Regions from separate parts of the Glutamicibacter sp. NPDC087673 genome, predicted to be linked through region 2. Evidence: riboswitches for the same ligand, from Rfam matches in the RefSeq annotation. Region 2 holds a riboswitch; the other holds the start of a gene.
What was found. Region 2 has a riboswitch for S-adenosylmethionine ahead of ACIOTL_RS10250 (O-acetylhomoserine aminocarboxypropyltransferase/cysteine synthase family protein). Riboswitches for the same ligand answer to the same signal wherever they lie in the genome.

Region 1 (15,285 bases), on a different contig from region 2:
CTCATCGATATGAGCAGGGGTCGGTGCTGGTGACCTCGAATATGCCTTTCGGCCGGTGGGGTGAGGTTTTCGGTAATGATGTTGTTGCTTCGGCGATGCTTGATCGTTTGGTTCATCATGCGGAGGTGTTGTCTTTGGCTGGGGATTCATATCGGGTGAAGAACCGTCAGGATCTGCTGCGCAACGCTGAGCAGGTATAGAACAAATTGGGTGTGGAGGGGTCAATTTTCGATTGGCGGTAGGGGGTCAATTTTCAGTTAGCGTTGATAAACTTTGGCTACAAATCCCGCTGTGGGTTCTGAACATGCGAGCATTCCCCGTTCAGGATAGTCGTGGACGTTAGACGCAGGCTAGGTATGCCATGAGGTTCTCGTCCCGTTGAACACCCTGGGTCCTCGCAAGCTCGTCTCCAGGGTGTGTCGGGCGTCCGCTGGCGTGTCCGGTTGGTGGCCCGGACTTCGTCCGGTCTTTTCCTGTTTTTGCTGCTGTCCTTCGGAGTGTACGGGCCACCTCCAAACCCACAAGCCACTCGCTGCGCTTCGGGCGTGCTCCACCAGAAATTCTTGGTCCGCGCTCCTTCGTCGCTTCTTTCGGCCCAAGATTTTCGTGGATTGCGCACCCCTGACGGGTTGATGGGTTTCCGGCTGGCCCCGCTTCATTTCTTTTCGCCAGCAGGCAGAAAAACAACCGGGGGAGGGCTTCGACGGGAGGCTGGCAATCTGCCCCACTTTCCGTGAAGCGAAAGGATGCAAAAACCTATGCAGACCACGACCAAAGACAGCCGCGAAACCGTTACCGTCCCGGCAACTGTCGAGCGCGACATGTACGGCGAAATGTATGACTGGATGGAATCGCTGGCCGGTACCGGGTGGTACGAAGTTCCAGGGTGGGGACGCGACGGATGGGACCTGGGATCCTGGCCTTACATCATCTTCGCCGCGACGAAGACGACCGATGAAACCGGGAAGTTGTGCGGATACACCACCTACGTGGAAGGCGACGTAACTGGTCAAAAGAACTAGGCCGTCCGGCAGAACGCTCCGATTATGGACAAGGGGAGCAACAGCTAGGAAGCCTTTTTGGTTTCCTTGGTAGCAAACCAGCCGGGCAAGCTAATCAGCAGCCCCACGACACCAACAATCGCCACCACCCAAAGAGCCGGGGCAGGCCATGAGTCCAGGTTGTTCTCATCCATGATGACCCCCGTAGAATACAGGGCAATCCCGCTGCATACCAAGGCAGTCAAGCTCATCCCGAGGGCCACGGACCATAGGGTTCTTCGATTTGCATCCACTGTCTGCTCCTTCGTATCTCCAGTCAACTGGCGCACTTCCAAGGAAGCTTCTGCTTCCGGAGAATTCTGAATAGTGCGTCAACCCAGAGTACTGTCTCCGATGCCTCTTAGCTGGGTGCCGCAGAGGGAATCCTCGCCCAGAGAAATTTCAACTCCGTGCAGCATTGAGGGTGCGGCGCAATGCTATTGCGAGATGCTGGAATGTTCTCGGGCCAGGGGAATTGAGTTTTCATATAGCAGTGCGGGCGGGATTTTTCTTCTTTCGTTCGCGCTCGTAGCGAATCGAAATCGATTCTCTCTGCCTGTTTTAGGGTTGGGTCGTTTGGCCTTGCGTTGCAGTGCTGTGGTTTGCAGATTTTTCGATCTGTGATTGAACGCGTCGAGCACTTCGGGGCCACACCCACGGCATGCCGTGGGCCAATTGCGTCGACCATGGTTCGTCAGAGGTCTTGTTCTTCCTTCGGAATGCTCCGTGCAAAAGTTCAGCGTCGTTGACCAAACCGGCCGATTCCGGGGAATTGCCGCAGAAAAATGGGTGCATGCAACGCAACGTTGCATGCACCCATTTCCTGGAATCTTGGACTCCCTAGGCAAGTACCTGGCGCTTGGAGGAAATGACGCCGGTATTGAATCCAGCCAGGCGCAGGCCGCCGTGGAAGCGGGCGTGCTCGATCTTCACGCAGCGGTCCATGACCACATTCATGCCCGCGGCCTCGGCGCGCCGGGCCACTTCCTCATGCCAGGATCCCAGCTGCAGCCACAGGGTCTTCGCGCCTACGGCCAGGGCCTCGTCCAGCACGGTAGGCAGGTCATCGTGCTTGCGGAAAACCTCGACCAGGTCCGGGGTCTCCGGCAGATCGGCCAGCGACTTGTACACCGGCTGGCCCAGGATCTCATCGAGTACCGGGTTGATGAAATACACCTTGTACTTGGAGGAGGAGAGCAGGTAGGTAGCCACGAAATAGCTGGCGCGCGATGGCTTGTTCGAGGCACCGACAATGGCGATGGACTTGGTGTCGCGCAGGATCTCCAGGCGCTGTGCGGCTCCAGGGCCTTCCCAAGCGGTATCAACGGCAGTCATTAGATTGCTCCCTTCGAAGCGGTTGGCAATGCGCAGGCGGAACCATCATAGGCCGGAGCCTCGAACCCTGCGGCGGAAGCGGCAATCGCTTCCTGCGAAGCGGCCAGCGCCTGGTCCAGATCCCAGAGGATGTCCTCGACATCTTCCAGTCCTACCGACAGCCGGATCAGATCTTCTGGCACGCCAGCGGAGACCAGCTGCTCGGCGCTCAGCTGCTGGTGGGTGGTGGAGGCCGGGTGCAGCACCAGGGTGCGGGCATCGCCGATGTTGGCCAGGTGGCTGGCCAGCTGCAGGGCTTCGATGAACTTCGAGCCGGCTTCGCGCCCGCCCTTCACTCCGAAGCTGAAGACCGAGCCGACGCCCATGGGCAGCAGCTCCTTGGCCTGCGCGTGCTGCGGGTGGGATTCCAGGCCGGCATAGTTCACGTAGGTCACACGCTCATCGGCCTGCAACCAGGCAGCGACCTGCTTCGCGTTGGACAGGTGGTTGTCCATGCGCTGCGGCAAGGTCTCCAGGCCCTGCAGCAATTGGAATGCGGACTGGGCCGGCAGAGCCGGTCCGAAGTCGCGCAGCTGTTCGCTGCGCAGCTTGGTCAGGAAGCCGTACTCGCCGAAGTTGTCCCACCAGGAGACGTTGCCGTAGCTGGCAACCGGTTCGGTCATGGTGGGGAACTTGCCATTGCCCCAGTTGAACTTGCCCGACTCGATGACCACGCCGCCCAGGGTGGTGCCGTGCCCGCCGATGAACTTGGTGGCCGAGTGGATCACGATGTCCGCGCCGTGCTCGATAGGGCGCAGGATGTACGGGGGAGTGAGCGTCGAATCGACTACCAGCGGGAGATTGTGGCGGTGCGCCACCTCGGCCAGGCCCTTCAGGTCAGCGATGTCGCCGGACGGGTTGGCCACCACCTCGGTGTAGACGGCCTTGGTGTTTTCCTGGATCGCCGCTTCGAAGTCGGCGGGATCATTGGAGTCGATGAAAGTGGTGTTGATGCCGAAGCGGCGCAGCGAGACATCGAGCTGGGTGATGGTGCCGCCATAGAGCTTCGAAGAAGCCACAATGTGGTCGCCTGACTGGGCCAAGGCCGCGAAGGTGACGAATTCCGCGGCCATGCCCGAGCCGGTGGCTACCGCTCCGATGCCGCCTTCCAGCGAAGCCATGCGCTCTTCGAAAGCCGCTACGGTCGGGTTGCCGATACGCGAGTAGATGTTGCCGTACTTCTGCAGGGCAAAGAGGTTGGCCGCATCGTCGGCGTCCTTGAAGACGAACGAAGTGGTCTGGTAGATCGGCACTGCGCGTGAGCCATGCTCGGCATCGGGGGTGCCTCCGGCATGCAATGCGCGGGTGCGGAATCCAAACTTGTGATCTGCCATGGTGGCTTACGACTCCTTGTCGATTGGGGTTTCGCGGGCACCGTAGGGCGGGCCGCGATCGAGGCAGGAATCCCGGAATCAATGTCGCTTCCTGCTGTGGTCCAACGGGTAGGCGGCTGCATCGTTTCTGGCGGTAGCACCGTAACCACCGGATGTGGCAGGTTGCTGCGGCGTCATCGAACCAGATCTCTCAACCGCTCGGGATGGTGTAATAATCTTCGCAACATGACCGTTCTTGACCCAACTATGAGTCGTAACGTTGCGTATTGGACGTAATGCCGGAGATTCTTCGATACCTGTTACCCCGGTTAGGCTGGAGCCATGGATACTTCGCTGGCACTGGTGCGACACGGGCAGACCGATTGGAACCTTGCAGGGCGCCTGCAGGGGCGTACCGATATCCCGTTGAACGACACCGGGCGCGAGCAAGCTCGCGAGGTCGGGCGCCAGCTGATCGGCCAGAACTGGTCGCTGGTACTTGCTTCGCCCTTGGAACGTGCCCGGGAAACTGCCGCGCTGATTGCCCAGCAGATCGGGGCCGAGACGGGGAACGCCGTTCCGGAACTCATTGAACGCGGCTTCGGCCCGCTGGAAGGCCGGATCATGGCCGAGGTCAGCGGAGCGGAATCGGCTGCTGCCAAGGACCTGCGTGAGCCGCGTGCCCAGATCTTGAGCCGTGCGGTGCCAGCGCTGCTGGACTTGGCCAGCAGGCATGCCGGGCGCAAGGTCATGATTGTCAGCCATGGGGCCACCATGCGCACCATCCGCGACGCATTGGCCGGAACCACGGATCCCCAAGGCGTGGAAAATGGCGAAATGCTCCACCTGGACTTGATCCGCCTTGAGCAGATCGCCAGCGAATTGGATCTGGTGGCATTCTAGGAATCCATGGGTATCTGCGTGAAGGAATTTTTTTCGTTCACGCCTCACAAAATGGTCTCCTCGTACGTTTACATGGTGAGAAGCCATGAAGGCGCAAAATTCCAGGAGAGCCATGCAAGCACCGTTCGAGCGGATAGTCCAGGACTATGGACTCAACATCCTGCGCGTTTGCCGTGCCCTGCTTGATGAGCATCGCGCGCAAGACGCCTGGTCCGAAACGTTCCTTGCCGCGCTCAAGGCGTACCCGCAACTGCCGGAGGACGCCAATGTCCTGGCATGGCTAGTGCGTATTGCCCGGAACAAAGCCATTGACGAGTTGCGCAGGAACAAGCCGGAAATCCTCATCGGCCAAGACGTGGACAGCCTGGCCCCATCGGCCCAACGGCCGGATCTGCAGTTGGAAAACCTGCAGCTGTGGCATGAGGTGAACCAGCTTCCTGGCAAGCAGCGGCAGGTGGTGGCCTACCGCTACCTGGGCGGAATGAGCTACGCGCAAATTGCCGGAATCCTTTCCGGCACCGAAGCTGCCGCCCGGCGTTCGGGCGCCGATGGGATCAAGAATCTGCGGGCCCGGATGGATGACCAAGAACTATGGCGGGAGCAGCCATGAACGGAAAAAATTATCGGCAGCAGGCTACGGCCGCTGAAGCGCAAGTCCTCGACTCGCTGCAGGACCGGCTCGTTGAACGGGCCCGTGCACGGGAACTTGTTGATGTTGCCTATCGCGTGGTCGATAGCCCCGTGGGGGCCTTGCTGCTGGCCAGTACCGATGCCGGGCTGGTCCGGGTCGCTTTTGAATCCGAAGGCCATGACCGGATTCTGGAGGTGCTCTCGGAAAGGCTCAGCCCGCGGATCCTGCGCGACAAGTCGAGCTTGGATGGTGCCGTCCGGCAGCTGGATGAGTATTTCGCGGGCCAGCGGCATGGCTTCGATCTTCCGGTGGACTTGCAGCTCTCCACCGAGTTCCGCCGCCAGGTGCAGCTGGAACTGGGTCATATCGATTACGGGCGTACCCTGAGCTACGCCCAGCTGGCGCAGCAGATCGGCAAGCCGAAGGCGGTGCGGGCCGTCGGTTCAGCCTGCGCCACCAACCCGATTCCCATCGTGCTGCCCTGCCATCGGGTGCTGCGCACCGATGGTTCATTGGGCGGCTACCTGGGAGGCTTGGAAGCCAAGTCCGAGCTGCTGAAGCTGGAGAACCCGGACTTCGCCAGCGGCGCCGCGACGCTGTTCTGACGGGCAGTTCCCGCATGAAACAAGTGCTGGGCTGCTGCCTCCCTTGCGGGAAGCAGCAGCCCAGCACTAATTGCTACGGGCTCGCGGCCCAGCAGCTGCTACTTGCTGCGCAGTTCGAAGCGATCTGCGTCCATGAGCTTGGCCCAAGCGGAGGCGAAGTCATTGACGAACTTCTCCTTGGCATCATCCGAAGCGTAAACCTCGGCCAGTGCACGCAGCTCGGAGTTGGCACCGAACACCAGATCCACGCGGCTGCCGGTCCAGCGGCCATCGGTGGTGGTGTAGGTCTGCTCGTCAGCGGATGGGGTCCATTCCAACCCCAGCTCCAGCAGGTTCGCGAAGAAGTCGTTGGTCAACGCGCCTGGGGTGTCGGTGAAGACGCCCAAGTTGGAACCGTCCCAGTTATTGCCGATGACGCGCAGTCCACCGAGCAGTACGGTCGCTTCCGGTGCCGAGAGGCCCAGCAGATTCGCGCGGTCGATCAGCAAGTACTCGCTAGGCAGCTTGACGAAGCCCGAGTCGTAGTTGCGGAATCCGTCGGAAACTGGTTCCAGCCATGCGAACTGGTCAACGTCGGTTTGCTCCTGGGTTGCGTCTACGCGGCCCGGGGTGAATGGAACCTCGACCTGCTGGCCAGCTGCCAGGGCTGCCTGCTCGACTCCGACGTTGCCGGCTAGGACAACGACGTCCGCGAAGGAAGCCTTGATCCCGGAAGTGGCGTTGAAGTTGTCAACAATCTCTTCCAGCTTGGCAATTACCGGCTTGAGCTGCTCAGGCTGGTTCACGCTCCAGGAGACCTGTGGTTCCAGGCGGATGCGGCCGCCGTTAACGCCGCCGCGCTTATCCGAGGTGCGGAAGGTCGAAGCGGCCTTCCAAGCCGTGGATACCAGCTGCTGGACGGTCAGTCCCGAATCGTTGATCAGGGCTTTAAGTGCGGCAACTTCAGTTGCACCCAAGGTGGTCTGCGGAGCTGCTGGCAGTGGATCCTGCCAGAGCAGGTCCTCAGCAGGAACCTCTGGGCCGAAGTAGCGGGACTTCGGGCCCATGTCGCGGTGGGTCAGCTTGAACCATGCGCGGGCGAAGGCGTCTGCGAACTGGTCTGGGTTCTCCTTGAAGTTCTTGGAGATCGGGCCGTAGACCGGGTCGAAGCGCAGGGCCAGGTCGCTGGTAAGCATGCGTGGCTCGCGGTGTTCCAAGGTCTCGAATGCAGGCTGGACCAAGCCGGCTCCGCCATTGTTGACCGGGCGCCACTGCTTGGCGCCTGCTGGGGATTCGAACAGTTCCCATTCGTAGGCGAAGAGGATGTGGAAGAACTCGTTGTCCCAGCGGGTTGGGTGGTAGGTCCAGGTGACTTCAAGACCCGAGGACACGGTGTCCGCGCCCTTGCCGGTGCCGTGGCCGTTCTTCCAGCCCAGTCCCTGCATTTCAAGCGGAGCTGCTTCTGGATCCGGGCCGATCTTGTCATCGGCATGCGCGCCGTGGGTCTTGCCGAAGGTGTGGCCACCGGCGATCAGCGCGACGGTCTCCTCGTCGTTCATGCCCATGCGGCGGAAGGTTTCGCGGATGTCTACGGCCGAGGCCAGCGGATCCGGATTTCCGTCAGGACCCTCAGGATTCACGTAGATCAGGCCCATCTGCACTGCTGCCAGAGGAGCATCCAGGTCTCGCTTGCCGGTGTAGCGTTCGCTGTCCAGCCAGACCTTTTCCGGGCCCCAGTAGACATCGTCATCTGCTTCCCAAACGTCCTTGCGGCCGCCGGCGAAACCGAAGGTCTCGAAGCCCATGTCTTCCAGAGCCACGTTTCCAGCCAGCAGGATAAGGTCGGCCCAGGAAATCGACTGGCCGTACTTCTTCTTCACTGGCCACAGCAGGCGGCGAGCCTTGTCCAGCGAAACGTTGTCAGGCCACGAGTTCAGCGGAGCGAAGCGCTGCTGGCCTGCGCCGCCGCCGCCGCGGCCGTCGTGCGAGCGGTAGGTGCCTGCGGAGTGCCAAGCCATGCGGATGAAGAACGGGCCGTAGTGGCCGAAGTCTGCTGGCCACCAGTCGTGCGACTGGGTCATGATTTCGGTCAGGTCGGCTTTTACTGCCGACAAGTCGAGGGCATTGAAGGCTTCAATGTAGTCGAAGTTCTCGTCCAGCGGGTTGGAAACCTGCTGGTTCTTGGCCAGAATCCTCAGATTCAGCTTATTCGGCCACCATTCGGTGTTGGCATTGCCCTGGGTAGGGTGAATTCGACCCGCGCCGCCAACTACTGGGCACTGACCTGCAGTCATCTCAGACATGTGCTCTTTCCTTCCGGATTGTTTAGGGTTTATCTGGTTTTATCCATCGCACAGCAGCTGCGCTGATGACGATGGCAAATCTAGGGGTTTACTTAGACAGCAACTATGCGTTCGCAGCCTGGCAATCCGGGCAGGTGCCCCAATAGATCACTTCGGCTTCATCAATGCTGAACCCGTGGTCATTGGAAGCATGCAGGCACGGGGCGCCGCCGACAGCGCAGTCGACGTCCGCCAGCGTTCCGCACTGGCGGCACACCACATGGTGGTGATTGTCGCCAACGCGGGCTTCATAGCGGGCGGTATGGCCCTGTGGCTGTATCTGCCGAATGACACCCAGTTTCGTGAAGAGCCTGAGTGAATCGTAGACAGCTTGGTGCGACACATTGGGGTGATCTTCACGGACAGCCGAAATGATGGTTTCGGTATCCGCGTGCGGGTGCGCCGCGACGGCGGAAAGTACCGCAACGCGCGGTTGCGTGACCCGCATCGATGCCGCCTTCAGCACCTGCTCGATCCCTGCCTGTGATGTCATGTACCCAGCATGCCTGCTTATTTTGAATCAGTCAAGATAAGTTCCAGTGTATTTCGCGTTAAAAGTGGGTGGACTCCAGCTGACTGGTTGAATCGGTGCTTCATTAGTAAGTATTCCGTATGATGCATGTTCAAGCGTGATGTGCTTCTGGGGGAGGGAAATTACGAAATCGCAGACATTTCACCCGAAATAAGAAAGCGAATAGTGCGTGGTTTTATCTTGGGAAATATTGCGGTCCAATTGATGATTCCACGGGTTCGGGGAGCGAAAAACCCTGTGGGGCGAGGAAGCTCACATGGATGGCGCTGCCAGCGTAAACAATGTGATCCCGGGGTGCTGAAGATCCGGAAACGGCGAGAAATCAAGGATCTGATTTGACCCTTGATGAGATGTCGACCATGCTGGAAAAGGCCCATTTTGGGATTTATCGTGTCAAAATCGTGCTAAATCGAGTCAACTCGCAGGAATAATTCGCGGGATATTAGCGGAGAATAGTCGTTTCTTTCAGGCTGCTCCAACGCGAGATTTAGACACAGTGGACCGACACCCGAAAAGCAATTCGCAATCAATCACACTGCATGGCGATCGTTTACTCGAGAGGCGATGGCTCGGCAGATTCCGCCCGGATCTTATCCACGGGATCTCACCAGTGAAGGAAGACCGCAATGAAGCAGACGGATCAATCAATCGGCGACCTCGTTGAGGAACTGCATTCAGTTCGTCACAGACGACCTAAGAAGTACTCACTTTCCGGTACGGATTACTGGGTATTCGGAATCGCCGGCGCTCTAGCGCTGGCCTTTATCATTTGGGGTTTCGCTAGCCCCGAAGGGCTGGGCAAGGCCTCCAGCGCGGCCCTTGACTGGGTTATCACCAACACTGGCTGGCTTTTTGTCATTGCTGCCGCGGTTTTCGCGGTCTTCGCCATCGTCGTAGCGGCCAAGAACTTTGGACGCATCCCGCTGGGCAAGGACGGCGAGACGCCAAAGTTCTCCACGGTCTCGTGGATCTCGATGATGTTCGCAACCGGCATGGGCATCGGCTTGGTCTTCTACGGCGTGGGCGAGCCGCTGTACTTCTACATGTCGCCTCCTCCGGGAACGGTGGAAGGTTCCACCAGTGATGCATTGAGCACCGCTATGGGCACCACGCTCTTCCACTGGACCTTATTCCCATGGGCCATGTACGCCATCGTTGGCTTGGGCATGGCGTACGGCAGCTTCCGGCTGGGACGCCCCCAGCTGTTCTCAGCCATGTTCAGCTCGATCTTCGGCGACCGGGCCATCCATGGTTGGGGCGGGCGCACCATCAATATCCTGGCCATCATCGCCACCCTCTTCGGTTCGGCTTGTTCGCTGGGTCTGGGCGCATTGCAGATTGGCGGCGGCATCCAGGCCACCGGGATGATGGAGAAGGTCGGTTCCGGCGTTCTGGTTATCATCATTGGCATTCTGACCGCATTGTTTGTCGCTTCTGCCGTTTCCGGTATCGAGCGCGGTATCCAGTGGTTGTCCAACACCAACATGGTATTGGCACTGATCATCGCATTGATCGTTTTCATTGGCGGCCCAACTCTGTTCATCCTGAACGTCATTCCCGATGCCATTGGCGCTTTCATCGGCGACTTGCCAGAGATGGCCTCGCGTACGGCCGCCGGCGACGGTGCAATGTCTGATTGGCTGTCCTCGTGGACTGTCTTCTACTGGGCATGGTGGATCTCCTGGAGCCCATTCGTCGGCTTGTTCATCGCCCGCATTTCCCGTGGCCGCACTATTCGCCAGTTCGTTACCGGCGTGCTGCTTGTTCCATCCAGTGTCACCCTGATTTGGTTCGCAATCTTCGGCGGCGGCGCCATCGGTATTCAGGAACGCGCTGAACGCGCCGGGGAAACCGGGGAAAAGCTGGCCAGCATTGTTGATGGCGCACCAGACATCAACTTCGATTTGATCCTCTTCGACATGCTTGGCAGCCTCCCGCTGTCGGGCTGGATGGCTACCGTGCTGATGGTCGTCACCGTGCTGCTGATTGCGATCTTCTTCGTGACCGGCGCAGACTCGGCCTCGATCGTGATGGGTGCGCTCAGCGAACGCGGCGCTGAAGAGCCATCCAAGAAGGCCGTGATCTTCTGGGGCGTGGCCACCGGCGCTGTGGCCGCGGTGATGCTGCTGGCTGGCGGCGATCATCCGGCGGAGGCATTGACCGGGCTGAAGAACATCACTATTGTTTCGGCGCTGCCATTCGTGATTGTGATGCTCCTGCTCTGCGTGGCGTTGTGGAAGGACCTGAGCAAGGATCCGCTGGTGCTTCGCGGCAAGGTGGCTCGACAGGTCCTGGAACAGTCCGTGGGCCAGGCGGTTGACCGCCATGAGGGTGGCCAGTTCAGCTTGATGACCACCGAAATCCCTTTGGTCAGGGCCGAGGGCAGGGCCTCCGAAGTGAAGCTTTTCGCCACCGAAGCCACCGCTGACCCGGTGCAGGACGGCAAGGGCAGCGCGGGCGATGGCCAGAGCCAGAAGCCAACGGCCGGGGATTCCTAACCGGCAAATCAAATGAAGCTTCTTCCCCAGCCGGGGAAGAAGCTTCATTTGTTTAACCCCAAGGGGCTTGGGAGCAGCGATTAGCCGCGCGCGCGGCAGATCGCGTTGATCTCCGGAATGCACGGCTCATTCTGCAGGCTCGTTGTGTCGCCGAGCGTGGTGCCCTCGAACAGCTGGGTGAGCAGGCGGCGCATGATCTTGCCCGAACGGGTCTTGGGCACATCTGGAACCAAGACGATTTCCCGCGGCTTGGCAATCGGGCCGATCTGCACCGCGACGGTATCACGGAGTTCAGCAATGAACTCGGCCTGCCGTGCAACGAGCTGCTCGTCAGGCGACTCGGCAACCAGGGTCTTGTCCAGCGGTACCACGAAGGCGGTTGCAGCGTGTCCGGTCTTGGAATCCGGGGTGGGGCAGACGCCGGCTTCCACCACGCCGGGGTTGGTGACCAATGCCGATTCGATTTCAATGGTGGAAAGCCGGTGGCCGGAAATATTGATCACGTCGTCGGTGCGGCCCAGGATGTAGATATCGCCGTCCTCATCGAAGCGGGCACCGTCGCCAGCCAAGAACCAGCCTTGCTCTACGTATTGTTCCCAGTAGCTGGTGTAGTAGCGCGTCGGGTTGCCCCATACGGTACGGGCCATCGACGGGCCAGTGCGCGTGATGACAATATTGCCCTGCTGGTTGGCCGGCACGCTCAGGCCGCCATCGTCGACAATGTCCACCGAGATGCCCGGCAGCGCGCGTGCGGCGCAGCCTGGCTTGAAATGTCCATCGGTCGGCAGGGGGGAAAGCACGGTCGCGCCGGATTCGGACTGCCACCAGGTGTCAACCATCGGCAGTCCTGCTTCGCTGTCCCGGCCGATCTGCTGGCGGAACCATTTCCATGCCTCGGGATTGACGGCTTCACCCACAGTGCCGCCGATCTTCACCGAGGACAGATCGTATTGAGCGGGGATGCCGTCCGGGAACCAGCCCATCAACGAGCGGACCAAGGTGGGAGCGGTGTAGTAGCTGGTGACCTTGTAGCGTTCAATGACCTCGAAGTGGCGGCCCGGGTGCGGGGCGTTGGGGACGCCCTCGTAGATTACCTGGGTGACGCCATTGGCCAACGGGCCATAGATCTCGTAGGTATGCGCGGTGACCCAGGCGAGGTCGGCGGTGCACCAGTGCACGTCCTTGGCGCGCTGGGACTCGTCCGGGTTGGCGAACAGGAGGTTGTAGCTGGCGGCCGCCTGCGTCAGGTACCCGCCGGTGGTGTGAACCAAGCCCTTCGGCTGGCCGGTGGTTCCCGAGGTGTACATGATGAACAGCGGTGTTTCCGCATCGAATGCCTGCGCGTGGTGCTCGGTGGACTGGGTATCAACCACCTCATGCCACCAGATGTCGCGGCCCTCGGTCCACAGGATTTCGTCGCCGGTGCGGCGGATAACCAGGACCTTTTCGATTTCGTTCTCGCCGGCAACGGCCGCATCGGCGTTGCCTTTGACCGGAACCGAAGTGCCGCGGCGGAACTGGCCGTCGGTGGTGACCAGGACCTTTGCCTTGGTGTCCTCCACGCGGAACCTCAGCGCCTCGGCGGAGAACCCGCCGAAGACCAGCGAATGGATGGCGCCGATGCGGGCGCAAGCCAAGGTGATGACAATTGTTTCAATGAGCACCGGCAGGTAAATGAGCACGCGGTCGCCCTTCACCACACCCAGGGATTCCAAGGCGTTGGCTGCCTGGGAGACCCGCTCCTGCAAATTCTTGTAGGTGACGGCTACCCGGTCACCGGGCTCGCCTTCGAAATACAGTGCGACCTTCTGGCCGCGTCCCGCAGCTACATGGCGGTCGGCGCAGTTCACTGCGGCGTTCAGCTTGCCGCCGAGGTACCAAGAAATTTCCGGTCCGCGCTTGGCATCCGGATCGGCCGGAATGATGCGGCTGGTGGTGTGCCACGGGGTGTCCCAATCCAAGAGGTTCGCCGCTTCGTCCCAGAATTCCTGGCGTGCTGCCTCTGAAACTTGAGTTGAGGTTGTTGCCAATTCGGTGGTCATCGCAAACTTTCTTTGGTGAGGGGTAGTTTTGTCAGCGGGTACTAGCTGGTCCAGTTTCAGGTCCAGCGCTTGATAGCCCAACGTTCTGCTATCGACAGCAGGGCATCGGTGATCTTTCCAAAGACGGCCAGCAGCACGATGGTCATGATTAGGCGGTCCAATCGGCCGTTGTTCTGCGAGTCGGTGAGCAAGAAGCCAAGGCCCATTGACGCGCCGAGGAGTTCGGCTGCGACCAGGAAGAGCCAAGCTTGGGCTAGTGCCAAACGCAGTCCGGAGAAGATCGAAGGGACCACTGCGGGCAGCTGGACGGTGCGCAGCAGCTTCAGTCCCTTCAACCCGAAGGCGCGGGCTGCTTCGACCAGGTGGGCATCGACATGGCGCAACGCCAAGGCGACGGTGGTAAAGACCGGGAAGAAGGCACCAATGATCACGAGTGTGACCTTGGAATCTTCACCCATTTTCATCCAGAGCACCAGCAGCGGAACCCAAGCCAAGGAAGGGACTGCACGCAGGGCGCTGATGCTCAGTCCCAGAAATGCATCTGCCAATTTGGACAGCCCGACAAGCGCACCCAGCGCCAAGCCCAGCAATGATCCGAAGGCGAAACCGAGAAGAACACGCTGAGTGGAGATGCCGATGTGCTTTCCGAGTTCGCCATCCTGGAAGAGCTCAATGGCAGCAGAAACCACTGAACCCGGAGTTGGCAGTGTCCACGGAGCAACGATTCCGGTAACGGTGACAAATTGCCACACAGCCAGGGTGGTCAGCGGCAAGACCAGCGCAAGCAGCCATTTCGGGGCACGCAGGATCGTTGCGGCCATGCTGGCCTTCTGCTTGGCAGGTGTTTGGCTTCCGCGGGTTCCAGCCACGTTAGTGGGACTCATGGCTGGTTACTCTCCGGAGATCTTTGTTGCGTCTGCCTTGACGGCAAACTGGTCATCGATGAGGGTTTCCAGAGCTTCATCAACGGATTCCTGCTCCGAGACATCGCCGCTAGCGACCAGCGTGGGAGCAATCTTGCTCAGGACTCCAGTGAATTTGGCGTCGGGAACTGCCGGAACGTCCAGATTGGAGCGTTCCTCAATGACGGTGGCAGCAACTCCTGGTTCGAGCCCTGCTACGTCGGCCAGGATTTCTGCGGTTTCCTCGGGATGGTCAGCTGCCCAGCCACGAGCCTTTTCGTAGGCATCGACAACGAGCTGGGCGAGTTCGGGGCTCTGCTCAATGAAGTCTTCGCGAGCGTTCAGCGCACCGTAGGTGTTGAAATCCAAGTTCCGGTAAACCAGTTGCGCGCCGTCTTTTTCGGCAGCGGCCATGATCGGATCCAAACCGCTCCAGGCATCAACCGAGCCGTTGGCCAGGGCGGTACGTCCATCGGCATGCTGGAGGTTCTGCAGCTTGATGTCAGCTTCACTCAAGCCCGCGGATTCCAGCGCCTGCAGCAGGAAGAAGTATGGGTCGGTGCCCTTTGTAGCGGCCACGGTCTTGCCAGCGAGATCTTCAACGGACTCGATTTTCGAGTCCTTATCCACTACCAGGGCCGCCCATTCCGGCTGCGAATACAGTGCGATGGTCTTGATGGGTGCACCGTTCGAACGGTTCAGGAGCGCAGCGGAACCGGCTGTGGAACCAACATCGATTGCGTCGGCGCGAAGAGCTTCATTGGCCTTGTTGGAACCAGCGGACTGGATCCATTCGACATTTACGCCCTGCTCCTTGGCGGCTGCTTCCAACCATCCCTTTTCCTTGAGCACCAGGCTCAGCGGGTTGTATGTGGCAAAGTCGATGGACAGGGTCTGGCCATCCGAGGAGGCTGTAGCGTTTTCGCCAGCACAGCCGGTCAGGGCAATTGCGCCAACGAGCAAGGCGGCGGCGGACAATGCAGTGCGGCGGGTGAGACGGTTCAAAAGCATGGAGAATCCTAGAATTGTGCGTGCAAGCGGTGTAGGTGAAAGGCAAAGAGGCCGCCGAATGGTTCGGACCCCACGGCGTGCCCGGGACTAATGGTTGGTTGGGTCGACGCCGA
Region 2 (15,285 bases):
GCGGTCGGCTGGTACCTGTTCGCGCTTACCGCAATATCGCTGGCGGCGGTCAGCATGGTGCGTGATCGCAGCGGCATCGACTTGGGTATCGGCAACCAGGCCGAGCAGGAAGTCGGCGCGCTGGTCTTCGACAAGCGGACCGCGGGGCAGCCCGTGCCCCAGGACGCGCTGTAGGATCTGCAGGGATCAAAAAACCGGCAGCCCACCATTGGCGGACTGCCGGTTTTTCGCGTCTACTTCGCGGCGTTGCGCTCTGCGGCTTTAATGGACACCACAATCGGGTAATCGGGTTCTCATCCCACCGCACCGCACCAAGATTTCCTTAGGACCGGACCTCGCTGGATTTCTCTGTAAGGTTTATCCAGTGGGCTCTCGACCTCACTGCTTCTCGATGGGGATGTGCAAATCGATTTGCAACGGCGGAGAATTGCGGATGCGATGAAGGGCCGCAGTTTCATAGTCCTGGATACTCTGAAAACCGAGGTGCCTAGCAATCTCAATTCTCATGCTGGTGTTACGAATCGGGAGCGCTTTGATCAGCTCGTCATACGCACAAGCAGTAACATGATCCTTCATCTGCCTGAGAATTTGTGGAAATGGCGAGTCAAAGTTGATCTCGATTGCGTTCTCATCAACCACATCTGGCATGTACTCGACTAGTTTCCTCGCGACCACAGATTTCGAAAGCTGTCCGGTCAGTCTTTCTAACGTCCCGTCCTTTCCTAGCGCCTTCATGGCCGCGCTCTTGGCCTCCTCAACTTTGACCTGAGGATCGTAGCCAAACGTCGAAGCTTGTTGCTCTGCTACTGCCTGCAGCACTTCCGAAGTGTAGTAGAGGTTCTCAATTTCGCTCACCGGCAGAACATGAATACCAAGACTAAATAAGGATTCAATTTCCTGCTCAGATCGCCAGTCCCCATCAACCAAACCGCGTGCTCTGACCCAATGGAAACTCGCACTATTCCGCAGGCCAGACACTGACCGGATGAGCGTATCGCATCCTCCGCTAGGCACCAGTAGCCAATCTGGGAAGAGCACCTTGTAAAGGCTCAGATCATGGCTCGTCGTTTCTCCTTCAATGAAGAGAATCTCCTTCCGCCCACCAAGAATGGCCTGTCGGGCGATTTCAGGCAAGGAGTCGTCCTGTGCAATCTCATGCAGATCCCACTGCATGGCTTGTTCGCCTTCCCACCGCACACCAAACACGGTTAGCACTTTCCCTCTTTGTTCAGAAAGGCTCGCGGCGAGGTCCAGGTCATGGGTCAACACGACAAAAGCACAATCATTACGTGTAGCAATAATGGTTTTTATGAGTTCATCGGAAATTGCTCGATGCAGATGTCTCTCCGGCTCATCGATAATAAACGTCACCCCGGACGGGGCAGTAATAATTTCAGCGGCGAGCAATAGCGCGCTCTTCTCACCATCGGACATCAAATGAATCGGATATGTCACGTCAGAATTGAGATGCTTCGCAAAAAAATTCTCTGTAGAATCCACGCCTATTTCAATTTCCAGGGCCGAAGTTTGAAGCACTGTATTGAACGTGTCGAGAACACGTGGACCTATCCTCCGGGTAACATCTTCAGTGCTCGACCCCGCCTCATACAGATCTACGCGTGCCCTGTTCTCCTGGTTGATCTTGGCTAGCATATCGAACAAGGCAATCCCCGAGCGCTGTGAATCACTGTGATCAAGATAGCGCGAACTAAATTCCTGATCCCAATGCGTGATTTGGGCAAATCGCGTTCTTCGGTCTGCCGGAGTAATGGAAGGTCCCGACTGAGTAAACCACAGTTTTCGTTGCGCTAACACTCTCCGGATAGCCGTTGCCTGCGAATTCCTCGGCATCCACGAAGCCAGAGCAGATTTACCCGAGCCATTCGCCCCTAGGATCGTCAACACCTCTCCCGCACTCACCTGCACGCTGCAGAAACCACCCGTAAACACTGGAATATTCCACTGAGCCAAAGGTGTGGGCACCTCGCCAATTTGAGTCATGAGACCGATATTACGATACCCAACCATCATTCGTTTATTAGCCAAACGAAAAGCCAACGACACACTTACAGAAAAGGACGTCACCTATTAAATCTGATGAACCACTAACATTAATCAGGGAAACGCAAATCTAAATGCTTTCGGAACGGCCTTAAAACCAATTTGCGTCCAGAGGAATTACGTCTCCTAGTAAATACCGCTGCTGGACGTAAAAGACCAACGGCCTGCCATCATGGCAGGCCGTTGGTGTTTGAGTTCATTCGCGTCTAGTTGGCGGCGTTGCGCTCTGCGGCCTCGACCACGTTGTTCAGCAGCATCGCGCGGGTCATCGGGCCCACGCCGCCCGGGTTCGGCGAGATCCACGACGCGACCTCGGCGGCAGCCGGGTCCACGTCGCCGGTGACCTTGCCATCCACGCGGGAGACACCCACGTCGAGCACGATCGCACCAGGCTTGATCGCATCGGCCTTGATGATGTGCGGCACGCCGGCAGCGGCGATGACGACATCGGCCTGGGCCAGCAGCTCGGGAAGATTGGTGGTGCCGGTGTGGGCTAGGGTGACGGTCGCGTTCACGTCGCGGCGGGTCAGCAGCAGGCCGACCGGGCGGCCGATGGTCACGCCGCGGCCCAGCACCAGCACGTGCTTGCCGTTCAGGTCGATATCGTGGCGGGCCAGCAGCTCCACGCAGCCCAGCGGGGTGCATGGCAGCGGGGAGGCCATCGGGCGGTTGACGTTGGCGACCAGGCGGCCCAGGTTCATCGGGTGCAGGCCATCGGCATCCTTGGCCGGATCCATGGCTTCGAGGATCACGTCCGTATCAATGTGCTTGGGCAGCGGCAGCTGTACGATGTAGCCGGTGCAGTCCGGGTTCTCGTTCAGCTCGCGCACCTTGGCCAGCAGCTCGTCCTGGGTGGTTTCCTCGGGCAGGTCCACGCGGATCGACTCGATGCCCACTTCGGCGCAGTCCTTGTGCTTGCCGCCGACGTACCAAGCCGAGCCCGGGTCGTTGCCAACCAGGATGGTGCCCAGTCCGGTGGTGTGCCCGGCAGCCTTGAGCTTGGCAACGCGTTCGGCCAGTTCCTGCTTGATGGCGGCCGCGGTGGCCTTGCCGTCGAGAATGCGTGCGCTCACGCTGTTCCTTCCGTAGGTGCCCTGTTCCCAAGGCGGGTGGTGTGCAAACCCAGGCGCGCGGCTCGCACGATTAGCTCCCTGGTGGTTACCCACCTAACGCCAGTCACGCGTTCCAGTGTAGCGAAAATGGCTTCGGGAATGACTTTGAAGTGCGCAGGGTTACCTTAAGCGTGTACTCGACAATCGTGATCGGCGCAGGGCAAGCCGGGCTTGCCGCCGCCTACCATCTGGCCAAGCGCGGCATCGACTTCCTGGTGCTCGATGCGAACCCTGCACCCGGCGGGGCCTGGCAGCACCGCTGGGATACCCTCACGCTGGGCGACGCGCATCATATCCACCCCTTGCCCGATTTCCCGCTCGAGGTGCAGGATTCCACCCGGCCGGCCTCGCAAGTGGTGTCCGAATACTATGCGGAATACGAACAGCGCTTCGCGTTGCCGGTATGCCACGGCGCACCGGTGACCTCGGTCGAAAACGACGGAGAAAACTTCGTGGTGCACGCCGATGCGGATTACCGGGCGCGCACCATCATCAACGCCACCGGGACCTGGTCCAATCCGTTCTGGCCGGTCTACCCCGGGCTCTTCGATGGTCCGCAGGTGCACACAAATGGCTTCGTCTCCCCGCAGCAATTCGCCGGGCAGCGCGTTTTGGTGGTCGGGGCCGGCGCCAGTGCCACCCAGTTCATCGTGCAGTTGCGCGATGCCGGCGTGGATACCCTGTGGTCCACGCGCAGCGCACCGGACTGGCGCAACGTTCCCACCGGTGCCGAATGGGGCCAGGAAGTGGAGCGCCAGGTCAACGAGCGCACCAGTGCAGGGCTGCCGCCGAAGTCGGTGGTGGGCACCACCGGGTTGCTGCTCACCGAGAAGATGCGTGCCGGGATCGCCTCCGGGGCGCTGGTTTCGCGGGGGAAGATCGACCGGTTGGAATCCGACGCCGTCGTCTTCTCCGACGGGTCACGCGAAAAGATCGATGCGATCCTGTGGGCAACCGGCTTCCGGCATGCCCACCGGCATTTGCGCGATCTGAAACTGCACACGGCTCAAGGCGGCATCCTGATGGAGGACGGGGTGGCCACCGTGGCGGTGCCGGGGCTGTTCTTCGTCGGCTATGGCGCGTCGGCCTCGACTTTGGGCGCTACCCGGGCAGGGAGGAAGGCGGCGCTGGCAGCCAGCAAGTTCCTGTCCGCGGTTGCGGTATAGCGTGCCCAGTTACTTCTTGCTCACCTTGGTTAGCACGGTGGTGTAGCCGGGTTTCGAGGCCGTCACCCACACGCCCAAGGTCTTCCGGGCATCGGCTTTGACGACCTTGTAGTTCGGCTTGGTGGCCTTGGGGATGATCTTTCCGGAGCGCGTCCATTGGTAGGAGATCTTCACGTTTTTAGTGTTGTAGCTGCCTGCCGTGGCTTTCAAGGTCTTGCCGGTGGATTTCTTGCCGGTGATCACCGGCTTCTTCAGGACCTTGAGCTTGGCGGCTGCGATCTTCCCGGTCGCAGTGCTGGTCACGGTCTTGGTAGTGTAGTTGGCCTTGGCATAGGTCACCGAGACTGAGATCCGTTGGTTCAGATCTGCGGGTTTGAGCGCGTAGGTCTTTGCCGTGGCACCTTTGATCTTCTGGCCGCTGCGCAGCCACTGGTACTTAGTGGACTGGGCGGAGGGAGCCGGTGTGGCGGCCTTGGCGGTGAGTTTGGAACCGACTTTTGAGGTTCCAGAGACCTTTGGCTTGGCAACCGTGATCGTACCCTTGACGACCTTGACTGCCGAGCTGGCCGGCAGCCATACCGATTCTCCGTCCGCCGCGTGCAGAGTTGCCCGCACGGCGATCTTGCGGTTGGCATAGGACTGAGGTGGGGTATAGGTTTTCGCGGTAGCCCGCGGAATCTCGAAACCGTCGACTAGCCACTGATAATGGCGTGTGAACTCCGGGAAGTATGCGGCGTCGAGGGAAGCGGTGAGCTTCTGTCCCACGATCTTGCTGCCGCTGATCGTCGGCTCGGCGATCGAGGCGACTGTCGCGGCAATCGGCGCTCCGTACTTCATCGTCCCCTGCGCCGAGGGGACCCATACTTCGCCGTTTTGACGAACTGCTTTCGTCTCATAGTTCAGCGCGATGACTTTCTTGGAGTCTTCGCGCACCAGCTGGTAGCTCTCTCCCACGGCACCGGGAATCGGTGCCCCGTTGCGGGTCCACTGCAGGGCCGTGTATGGGTAATTGGTTGTCGGTGCCAGCAGGGCATCTCCCACGACCGCCGCGTCATGGCCCGCCAGCGACGGGTTCCTGTTCAGTGAAATTCGGCCGAGCTGGGCAGTATCGCGCACGCCAATGTGCCAGCTGGCTGCGTAGCTGACAGACTTCAGATTCTCCTGTCCCGGGATCACCGCCTCGAAGTCGGTGAGTTCAGCCGCCACACCCGCGAATCCAGCTTTGTTCGCGGTGAATCCGGTGGGGCTGATCTGGCCTAGGATTCGTTCGCGGGTGTATTCCCACGGCTTGAGCACACTGCCATCCACCGTGATCACCGGTTCAATTTCCGTGCTGGCACCGATCTTCAGTTCGATGAGCGGCTTGGTGTAGCTAGCCAGATCCAGTACTTCGAGATCAGACAGATCCTTGGCCCAGCGATAATCCGTCGAACTCGTGGCGAGCACTTCAAGTTCCTTCAGGTCAGACAACTGTCCCAGCCCAGCCAGCTGCACCTGCTGCCCCTTGGGGAATGTCAATGACAGTGACTCCAGCACTGGCAGCTTGGCTAGTTCCGCGATGATTTCCTGTGGAGCCTTATTGATCCGCACCGATTGCAACTGGGGGTTGGCGGCCAGGACTTCCAGCCCACCGAGCGCCTGCTCCTTCTGGGTGTCGACGCCGATCCACTGGATATCGCGCGTCATCGGCAGTTCCTGCAACGATGCCACGTTCTTGCAGGACAAACCCACGACGACACTAGCGGTCTCATCCATGTACTCGAAGCAGTCTGCAGGGCTGATAGCACCGTGGGCTGGGGGCACGAGCCCGGCGAATACCAAGGCGGTGGCGCCTATAACCGAAGTAAAACGATGCAGCAGCCTCATGTGTTTCCCCAAGCGTGAAAATGCCAAATTTATAGACATCATGTCATAGCGCGGCCAGGTATTGATCATTAGTTCGCACGGTGTTTTTTGAAGACGCATAAAGCACCTCGGCTGAGTGCGGAAACCTGCTGATGATCCAGTAGCTTCGACGCCTAACTGTGTAACTCCACCGAGACGAATGTGCATGCAGCGCGCCAGCCGGTTAATCTCAATGCATGAACAATTTCATCGTCACCCTATCTTGCATCGACCGTCCCGGCATCGTCCATGCCATTTCCGGGGGTCTACTGGGTGCCGGTTGCAATATCACCGAGTCCCAGCAGTTCCTCTCGCCCGAAACCGGCACCTTCTTCATGCGCATCGAGGTAGCCACCGAGCAGTCCCTGGAACAGATCCGCGCAGGACTCGCGCCCATCCGCGACGATTTCCACATGTCCCTCCGTGTGGACGATGGCGCCAAGCGCACCCGCACCATGATCATGTGCTCCAAGGCCGGGCATGCGCTCAACGACCTGTTATTCGCCCAGCGTGCTGGCACCTTGCCCATCGATGTGCCGGTGATCGTCTCCAACCACCTGGATCTCAAGCCGATGGCCGACTTCTACGGGGTGGACTTCGTGCACCTGCCGGTGACCAAGGAGAACAAGTCCCAGGCCGAGGCTGAGCTGCTCAAGCTCGCCGAAGATTACAACATCGAGCTGGTGGTGCTTGCCCGCTACATGCAGATCCTTTCGGATTCGCTCTGCGAGCGCATGGAAGGCCGGGTCATCAACATCCACCACTCCTTCCTGCCCTCCTTCAAGGGCGCCAAGCCGTACCACCAGGCCTACGCCCGCGGCGTGAAGCTGATCGGTGCCACCGCGCACTACGTCACCGCGGACCTCGATGAAGGTCCGATCATCGACCAGGAAGTCACCCACGTCTCGCACACGCGCACCGCCGAGCAGCTCGTTGAGCTGGGCCGCAGCGTGGAAGGCCGGACACTGACCCGCGCGGTGCAGTGGCATGCCGAGCACCGGGTGATGCTCGACGGCCAGCGCACCATCGTGTTCTCGTAACTCGCACCGTGCCCCCGCGACAATTAGAGTGGGTGGCATGAGCCACATTATTACTATTGCAGGGTCGACCCCACAGGTCGGCGAGAACGTTTTTGTCGCACCCACCGCAGTGTTGAGCGGGGACGTGGCCTTGGCCGATCGTTCCAGCGCTTTCTACGGGGTTTCCGTGCGCGGCGATTCGGCGCCGATTCGCGTGGGTGAAGGCACCAACTTGCAGGACAACGTCGTGCTTCACGCCGATGAAGGTTTTCCTTGCACCCTGGGTGCGGGCATCTCGGTGGGCCACTCGGCTGTGGTGCACGGCGCCACCGTAGGTGACGGCTGCCTTGTGGGCATGAGCGCGACCATCATGAATGGCGCGGTGATTGGCGAGCTGTCGCTGGTTGCTGCAGGTGCATTGGTGCTGGAAGGCACCCAGGTTCCGCCGCGTTCCCTCGTTGCAGGTGTTCCGGCCAAGGTCCGCCGCGAACTGAGCGATGAAGAAGTCGCCGGGTTGAAGACCAACGCTGATCACTATCTCGTGCTGGCAGCCAAGCATCTGGAAGCCAACGCCTAGAGTTTGCGAGGTCCTGGAAGCGCACTGCTTCCAGGACCTTTCGCTTTAAGCCTTGTGCGTGCTGCTCATGGCTCGGCGATTTCGACGTCCAGCAACCCAGCACGCCACTTCACCGTGGTCTCCTCCGCCAACGCTTCGGCCTCCAACCCTTCGGCCGGAGTCATGAAATAGGTGTTGATCCGCAACTTCTGCTCCGGATCCAACTCCGGCGGCAACAGCACCATCGGCCGGCTCCCAGGGATCTTCACCGCCTGGAACAACCCGCAATGCCTGGCCGTATGGTGAATCAAGCAATTCAACACCGCAGACTTGATATCAGTGCGCCCGCCCTTCTCCCACGGATCCAGATGATCCGCCTCGCACCGCTGCGCAGGCATGCTGCACCCGGGATAGGAACAGCCTCGATAGGCTGCCCGCAGGGCTCGGACTTGGGCCTTGGTGAATAGCCGCTGCGTTCGTCCGAGATCCAAGGGCAGGCTCTTGCCGTTCAGCACCACCGGGAGAATCCCGGCATTGCACAGTGCGGTCCTGGTTTCCCCCGGGGATAACAGAATCCCCGAGGAAGTCACAGCGAAATCCTCGGTTCGCTGCTGCAATTTATCCCAATCCAAGATGACGCTCACCTGCGCACTGGCAAGTCCTGATTGCTGTTCCGGCGGGCCTCCGCTGGGTTTCCGTTCGCTCATCAGCAAGGCCATGAAACCAACGAGCCGTCTTCGCTCGGGTTTCAGGTCGTCCCATTCAGCGTTGGCCTGCTTCGCTTCGGCGGAAGCAACTTCTGGCTGGAGATCATCATTTTCGCCCTGGAGATCCTCGTCTTCCGAGTCGAGATCTCCAATGTCCTCCGTCGCTTCGTCACCCGGTCCGTCTTTTGCCCAGTCGGGTTTGCTTTCTTCATCGTCCCAGCCGCTGGTTTCCTCACCGGTGAACTGGGCATCGACGTCTTTCAAGCCCGCGCGGTTGCCGGCAACGGTGGAAGGATTATCCAGATTGGCGAAGTAGGCCTCGATGTATGCGGCATGCGATGGGAGAACACGAATGATGTATTCAACCAGCCCTTTGCGCATACCGCGCTTGAAGATTCCGATTCCGTCGAGCAGAGCCTTGAGCGGGCGCTGGCCCGCTTTGATCTGCGAGACCATGTCGTTGATGTGCTTGCGCGCTGACTTGGGCTCTGAACGCAGGAAGGCTGCGGATTCTGCCTGGAGCTGCTGCTTCTTCGCCTCTGCGGCTTTGCCTTCGCCCAGATCCTTGCGGAGCGAATGCAGCTTCATTGCCGCCGAGGCAACCAGCCGCGGATCAATGCTCGGGTCGTCGAACTGCGTAGCAAGCTCCGGCAGCCACGGATCAGTCGGTTGTCCTGCCTCGTCCGTGCCGCCAAGCAGGCAGTCGGCCTGCACCAGGCGGGCGGCGGCGGTGCTGCGCGGGATATCCAGCCAGCCGGTCATCAGTCCTTTGGCATCCTTGAAATGCGTGCGCGCTGTCGTGGTGCGCCCCTTCGCGGCTTCGATTTGCTCGACGGTGGGGTGGGCCCCGAGATCGGAGATGGCCTGGAAGGATTCCTGGTCGAGCTTGTGGGCGCCGGTACGCCGCAGGGCAGCTGCCGCGTGGACCTGGGTCCGGGCGAGAGATTGGGACGTGTCTTCAGCGAGCATCGAAAAATAGGCGGCCTGGCCGGCGGTGAGGCCGCCTTGGGCCAGGACATGGGTCGCTGAAGCGGCCAACGCGTTGGCGTCGGCCAGGTCCTTCAGCGCTTGCGCGATTTCTCTGCTCATGGGTACACCATGCCCCGCAGAAATGGATCTGCAGGGCATGCGTGTACGGGCTGTGGACAAGTCTAGTTGCCGGCTTCAACCGGCAGCCAGAGCTCGCAGGTCGCGGTGCTGAAGTCCGGGGCCCGATCGAGCACGGCGACAATGGACGGCCCCACGCGCAAACGCCACGGATTGGACGGGAACCACGCGGTAGCGGTGGCGGCGTAGAGGTCCTGCAACGCCGACGGGTAGGGGCCCGAAACGCTGAAGACCGCCCACTGGCCAGCAGGAACCTGAATCGCGTCCAGGCCCTTCGGCACCTGGATGCCACCGGGTACGGCGACACCGTGCAGGTAGGTCAGCTCGCTGCCTTCGCGGTAATCGGGGTCCACCTGTGCGCTGACCTGCAGCAAACCGGCAGGTTGCGCGGAAGACAGCTCCTTGAGCCGAGCGTGCTCGGCTATCGGGATGGAGGCGATGTGGGCTTGGATGTGCGGGTTGGCACCGTTGTGAATCAGCGGTACCTGCGTGGCGTATCCAATGAGCTGGAATTCTTCTCGATCAACTATTCGTGCATCCATGGGACGATTCCCTTCGACGGTCAGGCTGAACCTGATGATTGGTTGGCTTCGAAGGGGGCCACCATTCTCGCGGACATCGGCCACGGACGCGCCATGCACCGCTCGGAAGGCCCGGCCGAATGCTTCGGCCGAACCATAGCCGTAACGGATCGCGATGCTCAGCAGGTCCTGACCGGCAAGCAGATCCGCGGCGGCCTGGGTCATGCGGCGCCGGCGGATGTACTCGGAGACCGGCATGCCGGACAGCGAGGAGAACATCCGTCGCACATGGTATTCCGTCGTACCTTCGGCGTGCACCAAGTCAGCGAGGTTGATCTCGGCGCGTAGCTGAGCCTCGATTTGCTCGATGAGCCGATTGAGAATTCCGATCATGATTCCACCCTTCCCCAACTACTATTCTTCAGGGTAGGGGCACGCCGCCCGATAATCGCGGTTCGAAGCGATCAGGCGTTTTCCAGAGTCTTTTCACATACCCGGGCGACGACCGGTTTGGACGCCGCGCGGGCCGCGGACAGGCCGCGTTCCAGATCGGCAATCAGGTCGTCGGCTTCTTCGATGCCCACCGAGAGGCGGACCAGGTTGGCCGGGATTTCCAGCGGGGTGCCGATCAGCGAAGCATGGGTCATTTCGCGCGGATAGCAGACCAGGGACTCCACCCCGCCCAGGGACACCGAGAGCTGGAAGTACTCCATGGATTGGGCGAAGGCGCGGGCGGCGGCTTCATCGGAGAGTTGCAATGAGAGGATCCCGCCAAAGCCGCGGCCGGCCGCGGACTGGGACTTGGCCAGCTCGTGGCCCGGATGGCGTTCCAGCCCCGGGTAGTAGACGCGGGTGACTTCGGGCTGGTCATCGAGCCAGCGGGCCAGGGTGGAGGCGGTAGCCCCGTGGCGTTCCATGCGCAGGCCCAGGGTTTTCAGCCCGCGGGCGGCCAGGTAGGAATCCTGCGGACCGGAGACCGCGCCCCCGGCGAACTGCTGGTAGCCCACCGCTTCGGCCAGGCTCTGCCCGCGGTGCAGGTGGTCGGCCACGATGACGGCCCCGCCGAGCACGTCGGAGTGCCCGCCGATGTACTTGGTGGTGGAATGGACCACCGCGTGGGCGCCGAAATCCAGCGGCCGCTGCAGGTACGGGGTGGCGAAGGTGTTGTCCACCACCAGCAGGGCGCCGTGCTCGCGGGCGATGGCAGCCCAGCCGGCCAGATCGGCGATGCCCAGCAGCGGGTTGGACGGGGTTTCCACCCAGAGCAGCGCGGTGTTCGGGCGCACCGCCGCGCGCACCGCGTCCAGGTTGGTGATGTCTACCGCTGACGAGGTGATCCCCCATTTGCGGTGCAGCTTGGAGATCAGCCGGTTGGTGCCGCCGTAGCCGTCGGCGCCCAGGATGATGTGGTCGCCTGGCGCCAGCACCGCGCGCAGCAGTGCGTCTTCGGCGGCGATGCCCGAAGCGAAGGAGAAGCCGGCGGTGCCGCCTTCCAGCGCGGTGAGCTGGGATTCGAACCCGTTGCGGGTCGGGTTGGAGCCGCGCGAGTACTCGTGCCCGGCACGCAGCACGTTGATGCCGTCCTGGATGAAGGTGCTGGTCTGGTAGATCGGCGGGATCACCGCACCGGTGTGCGGATCCTTGTGCTGGCCGGCGTGCACGGCGAGGGTGTTGAAGCCGCTCATGCGAAACTCGCTTCCTTGGTGTCGGCGGTGGCCTGGGTTGCGGCCAATGCAAGATCCAGCGATTGGGTGATATCTGCTAGCAGGTCGGCGGGGTCTTCCAATCCCACCGACAGGCGCAGGGTGGAGGTGTTCAGGCCCGCGGCGGCCAGCTGCTGCTCCGAGAGCCGGCAGTGCGTCATGGTGGCTGGGTGGGAGACCATGGTGCGGGTGTCCCCCACATTCGCGGCCAGGGAAATCAGCTTGAGCCCGTCGATTACCGGGGAAACCAGCGATGGGTGGGCCAGCTCGATGGCCAGCACGCAGCCGGTGCCCTTGGGCGTGAGCGTCTGGGCCAGCTGGTGGCTGGGGTGGCCGGGCAGGGACGGGTGGTGGATGGCCGCGATGCCAGGGTGGGAAGCCAGAGTGCCGATCAGCGTGGTGACGCTGCGCTGCACGTGGGCGGCGCGCACCGGCAGGGTCTCGATGCCGGCCAGGATGCCCTGGGCGCTGGCCGGGGCCAGGGTCGGGCCCAAGTCGTGCAGGAACTTGGAACGCACCAGCATCGCGTAGGCGGCCGGCCCGTGGCGCTCAAGCAGCGAGGTGTTGTTCAGCCGCACCCGCGGGGCGGCGATCTGCGGCCAGCGGGCGGCATCGGAGAAGTCGAATTTCCCCGAGTCCACCACGACGCCACCGAGCACCGAGCCGTGTCCGGCCAGGCCCTTGGTGGCCGAGTGCACCACGATGTCGGCACCCAAATCCAGCGGACGCACATTCAGCGGGGTGGCCAGGGTGTTATCCACGACCACCGGGATGTTGTAATCGTGGGCGATGGCCGCGATGGCGGGCAGATCGGCCACGGTGCACAGCGGGTTGGAGACGGACTCCAGGAAGAACGCCCGGGTGTCCGACTCAATGGCAGCGGCCCAGGCGGACGGATCGGCCTGGTCGACAAAGCTGATGCGGATGCCGAAGTCCGCGAAGGTGTCGGTGAACAGGTCCACGGTACCGCCGTAGAGCGAGGAGGAGGCCACGATGTGCTTGGGTCCCTGGGTCAGGGCGAGCAGGGACAGGGCCACGGCGGCCTGCCCGGTGGCGGTGGCTACCGCGTGGGCTCCGCCTTCCAGGGCGGCCACGCGCTGTTCCAGGATGGACACGGTCGGGTTGCCGGTGCGCGAGTAGGTGAATCCGGCCTGGCGCAAGGCGAATTTCTCGACCGCTTCGGCATGCGATGCGAATTGGTAGGCCGCGGAATTGTGCAGTGGCGGCAGCATCGGGCGGAACTCTCCGCTCGGGCGGTACCCTGCGTGGACCGCGTCGGTTTCCTGGCTCATGGCTCCTCCTCGATTCTCTGCGAGGGAGTGCACCGATTGGCATCGTGCGGCGGCACGATGCTACGCAATAACGCGTTCGGAACTGCTCCATCGTTCCTGGCGGTAGCACCTTTCGGATTCCCGATGGTTGCTGCGGCGTCTCCGAGCCAGATCTCTCGGCCGCTCTTGATGGGTTGTTCTTCCATGGTTGGCTATCCGCCGCAAACGGTGCAAGCGGTATCCGGCGCCCGGCTTCATACAAGGCCGCTGCGCTTCATATGTCGTCGCCTTGTCATGATGACGCGGGGGCCTGAACCCTTTTGTGAAGCGAGCTTTTGAGCGGAATCGGCGTGATGTAGAGGTTTTTCTGGAAGTTTGTGACGATGCGCCGGTGCTCCATGACCGGCGGTTACGCTGCTGGCGGTTCAGCCGAGCACTTCTACCCCGAAGCTGGCGACCACGGTGCGCACTTCTTGCAGGTAGCGCTGGGCCTGGTCGGTGAGCGGGATGGCGGCGTGGTCGATCCAGCCGATTTCGATGCGCTCCTCGATGGCCAGCGGGATGGCGACGATGGAGGGATCCAGCTCGTCGCTGATGATGCCGGTGGAGATCGTGTACCCGCCCAAGCCGATCATGAGGTTGAAGATGGTGGCGCGGTCCGAGACCTGGATTTCGCGTTGGCTGGAGCGCGTGGAGAGCACCTCCTCGGCGAAGTAGAAGGAATTATTCGCGCCCTGGTCGAAGGTCAGCCGGGGCAGGTCTTCGAGGTCTTCGAGCGTGACCTGTTCACGAGTGGCCAGCGGGTTGCTGCGCGAGATGAAGATATGCGGATCGGCCAGGAACAGCGGGTGGAAGACCAGCCGGGATTCGCGCAGCAGCTTGTCGATGACCTTCCGGTTGAAGTCACTGCGGTACAGGATCCCGATGTCGCTGCGCAGCGTGCGCACGTCCTCGATGATCTGTTCGGTGCGGGTCTCGCGCAGCGAAAACTGGTACTCGTCGGCCCCGCTGGCCTGCACCATCCGCACGAAGGCATCCACCGAAAAGGAGTAGTGCTGGGTGGAGACGCCCAGCAGCCGCCGGGCCGAGGGGCGGCCGAGATATCGATGCTCAAGAAGCTCCACCTGCTCGAGCACCTGCCGGGCGTAGCCGAGGAATTCTGCGCCTTCGGCGGTGAGCGTTACTCCCCTGGCCGAACGCATCAGCAAGGTGCGCCCCACCCGTGATTCAAGCTCTTTCATCGCTGAGGACATGCTGGGCTGCGCGACGTAAATGAGGTCGGCGGCAGCCGAGATCGACCCCTCCGAGGCGACCGCCACGAAATAGCGAAGTTGCTGCAGCGTCAAGCCATTTGTTCCCTGAACCATAGCCAGAGTCTATATGAATCCATAGTTATATCGAGTTACCCGATATCAAGAATCACCCTGCATGATTGACGCATCGACTTCCCCTCGGCCCACTACGGCCCCCAAAGAAACAGATTGGCCATCATGGCAGACGCGTTGACCTTCAGCATTAGCACCACCAGATTCGACGAGAATTACACCCCTTCAGCAAATTCGCGCACCACCACGAACTTCGCCAATTTGGCACGCGGAGAACGCCGCGCAGAGAACCTGAACAATGCTTTAACAATGATCAACCGCCGCTTCAATTCCTTGGCTCACTGGGACAATCCCCAGGGTGACCGCTATGCGCTGGAATTGGAAATCATTTCTGCCAACGTGCATTTCACTGCCGATAATAACGACCAGAAATTTCCCCTTTTAGAAGTCCTTGAAACCACGATCGTGGATAACCTCCTAGGCACTCGAACCCAGGGAATAGTCGGCAATAATTTTTCGTCGTACGTCCGCGACTATGATTTCAGTGTGGTGCTTCCTGCGCAGAGTCGTGGCGCCGGCACCCCAGTTCTTCCCGAAGATTTTGGCGATCTCCACGGGCAACTTTTCCAGCACTTCCTTAAGTCGCAAGCCTATGGTCAGCGTTTTGAGCAGCTACCGGTGATCTGCATCAGCGTCTCTACCTCCAAGACCTATTTCCGCACGGGCAACAGCCATCCGGTGCTCGGTTTGGAGTACCAGCAGGATGAAAATTCATTAACCGACGCGTACTTCGGAAAAATGGGTTTGAGCGTGCGCTACTTCATGCCGCCGGGTGCCGTGGCTCCGCTGGCGT

Region 1: it holds a riboswitch for S-adenosylmethionine, as region 2 does, so the genes downstream of both, ACIOTL_RS13810 (O-acetylhomoserine aminocarboxypropyltransferase/cysteine synthase family protein) here and ACIOTL_RS10250 (O-acetylhomoserine aminocarboxypropyltransferase/cysteine synthase family protein) in region 2, are expected to answer to the same signal.

The regions. Positions count from the first base shown of each region.
Region 1 is NZ_JBIUWB010000005.1:285,666-300,950, reverse strand. It holds gene ACIOTL_RS13830 (ATP-binding protein) at 1-200, shown strand, start outside; gene ACIOTL_RS13825 (hypothetical protein) at 759-1,022, shown strand; gene ACIOTL_RS13820 (hypothetical protein) at 1,067-1,294, opposite strand; gene ACIOTL_RS13815 (CoA-binding protein) at 1,881-2,375, opposite strand; gene ACIOTL_RS13810 (O-acetylhomoserine aminocarboxypropyltransferase/cysteine synthase family protein) at 2,375-3,748, opposite strand; SAM riboswitch class I at 3,864-3,958, opposite strand; gene ACIOTL_RS13805 (histidine phosphatase family protein) at 4,070-4,630, shown strand; gene ACIOTL_RS13800 (RNA polymerase sigma factor) at 4,743-5,240, shown strand; gene ACIOTL_RS13795 (methylated-DNA--[protein]-cysteine S-methyltransferase) at 5,237-5,866, shown strand; gene katG (catalase/peroxidase HPI) at 5,965-8,148, opposite strand; gene ACIOTL_RS13785 (Fur family transcriptional regulator) at 8,252-8,680, opposite strand; gene ACIOTL_RS13780 (BCCT family transporter) at 9,346-11,217, shown strand; gene acs (acetate--CoA ligase) at 11,298-13,259, opposite strand; gene ACIOTL_RS13770 (ABC transporter permease) at 13,316-14,080, opposite strand; gene ACIOTL_RS13765 (aliphatic sulfonate ABC transporter substrate-binding protein) at 14,150-15,172, opposite strand; gene ACIOTL_RS13760 (ABC transporter ATP-binding protein) at 15,260-15,285, opposite strand, start outside.
Region 2 is NZ_JBIUWB010000004.1:2,505-17,789, reverse strand. It holds gene ACIOTL_RS10300 (MFS transporter) at 1-174, shown strand, start outside; gene ACIOTL_RS10295 (AAA family ATPase) at 379-2,001, opposite strand; gene ACIOTL_RS10290 (bifunctional methylenetetrahydrofolate dehydrogenase/methenyltetrahydrofolate cyclohydrolase) at 2,268-3,134, opposite strand; gene ACIOTL_RS10285 (flavin-containing monooxygenase) at 3,305-4,339, shown strand; gene ACIOTL_RS10280 (hypothetical protein) at 4,349-6,094, opposite strand; gene purU (formyltetrahydrofolate deformylase) at 6,421-7,263, shown strand; gene ACIOTL_RS10270 (gamma carbonic anhydrase family protein) at 7,301-7,819, shown strand; gene ACIOTL_RS10265 (DUF222 domain-containing protein) at 7,885-9,594, opposite strand; gene ACIOTL_RS10260 (GyrI-like domain-containing protein) at 9,657-10,526, opposite strand; gene ACIOTL_RS10255 (cystathionine gamma-synthase) at 10,598-11,818, opposite strand; gene ACIOTL_RS10250 (O-acetylhomoserine aminocarboxypropyltransferase/cysteine synthase family protein) at 11,815-13,128, opposite strand; SAM riboswitch class I at 13,213-13,303, opposite strand; gene ACIOTL_RS10245 (LysR family transcriptional regulator) at 13,533-14,474, opposite strand; gene ACIOTL_RS10240 (DUF1852 domain-containing protein) at 14,598-15,285, shown strand, end outside.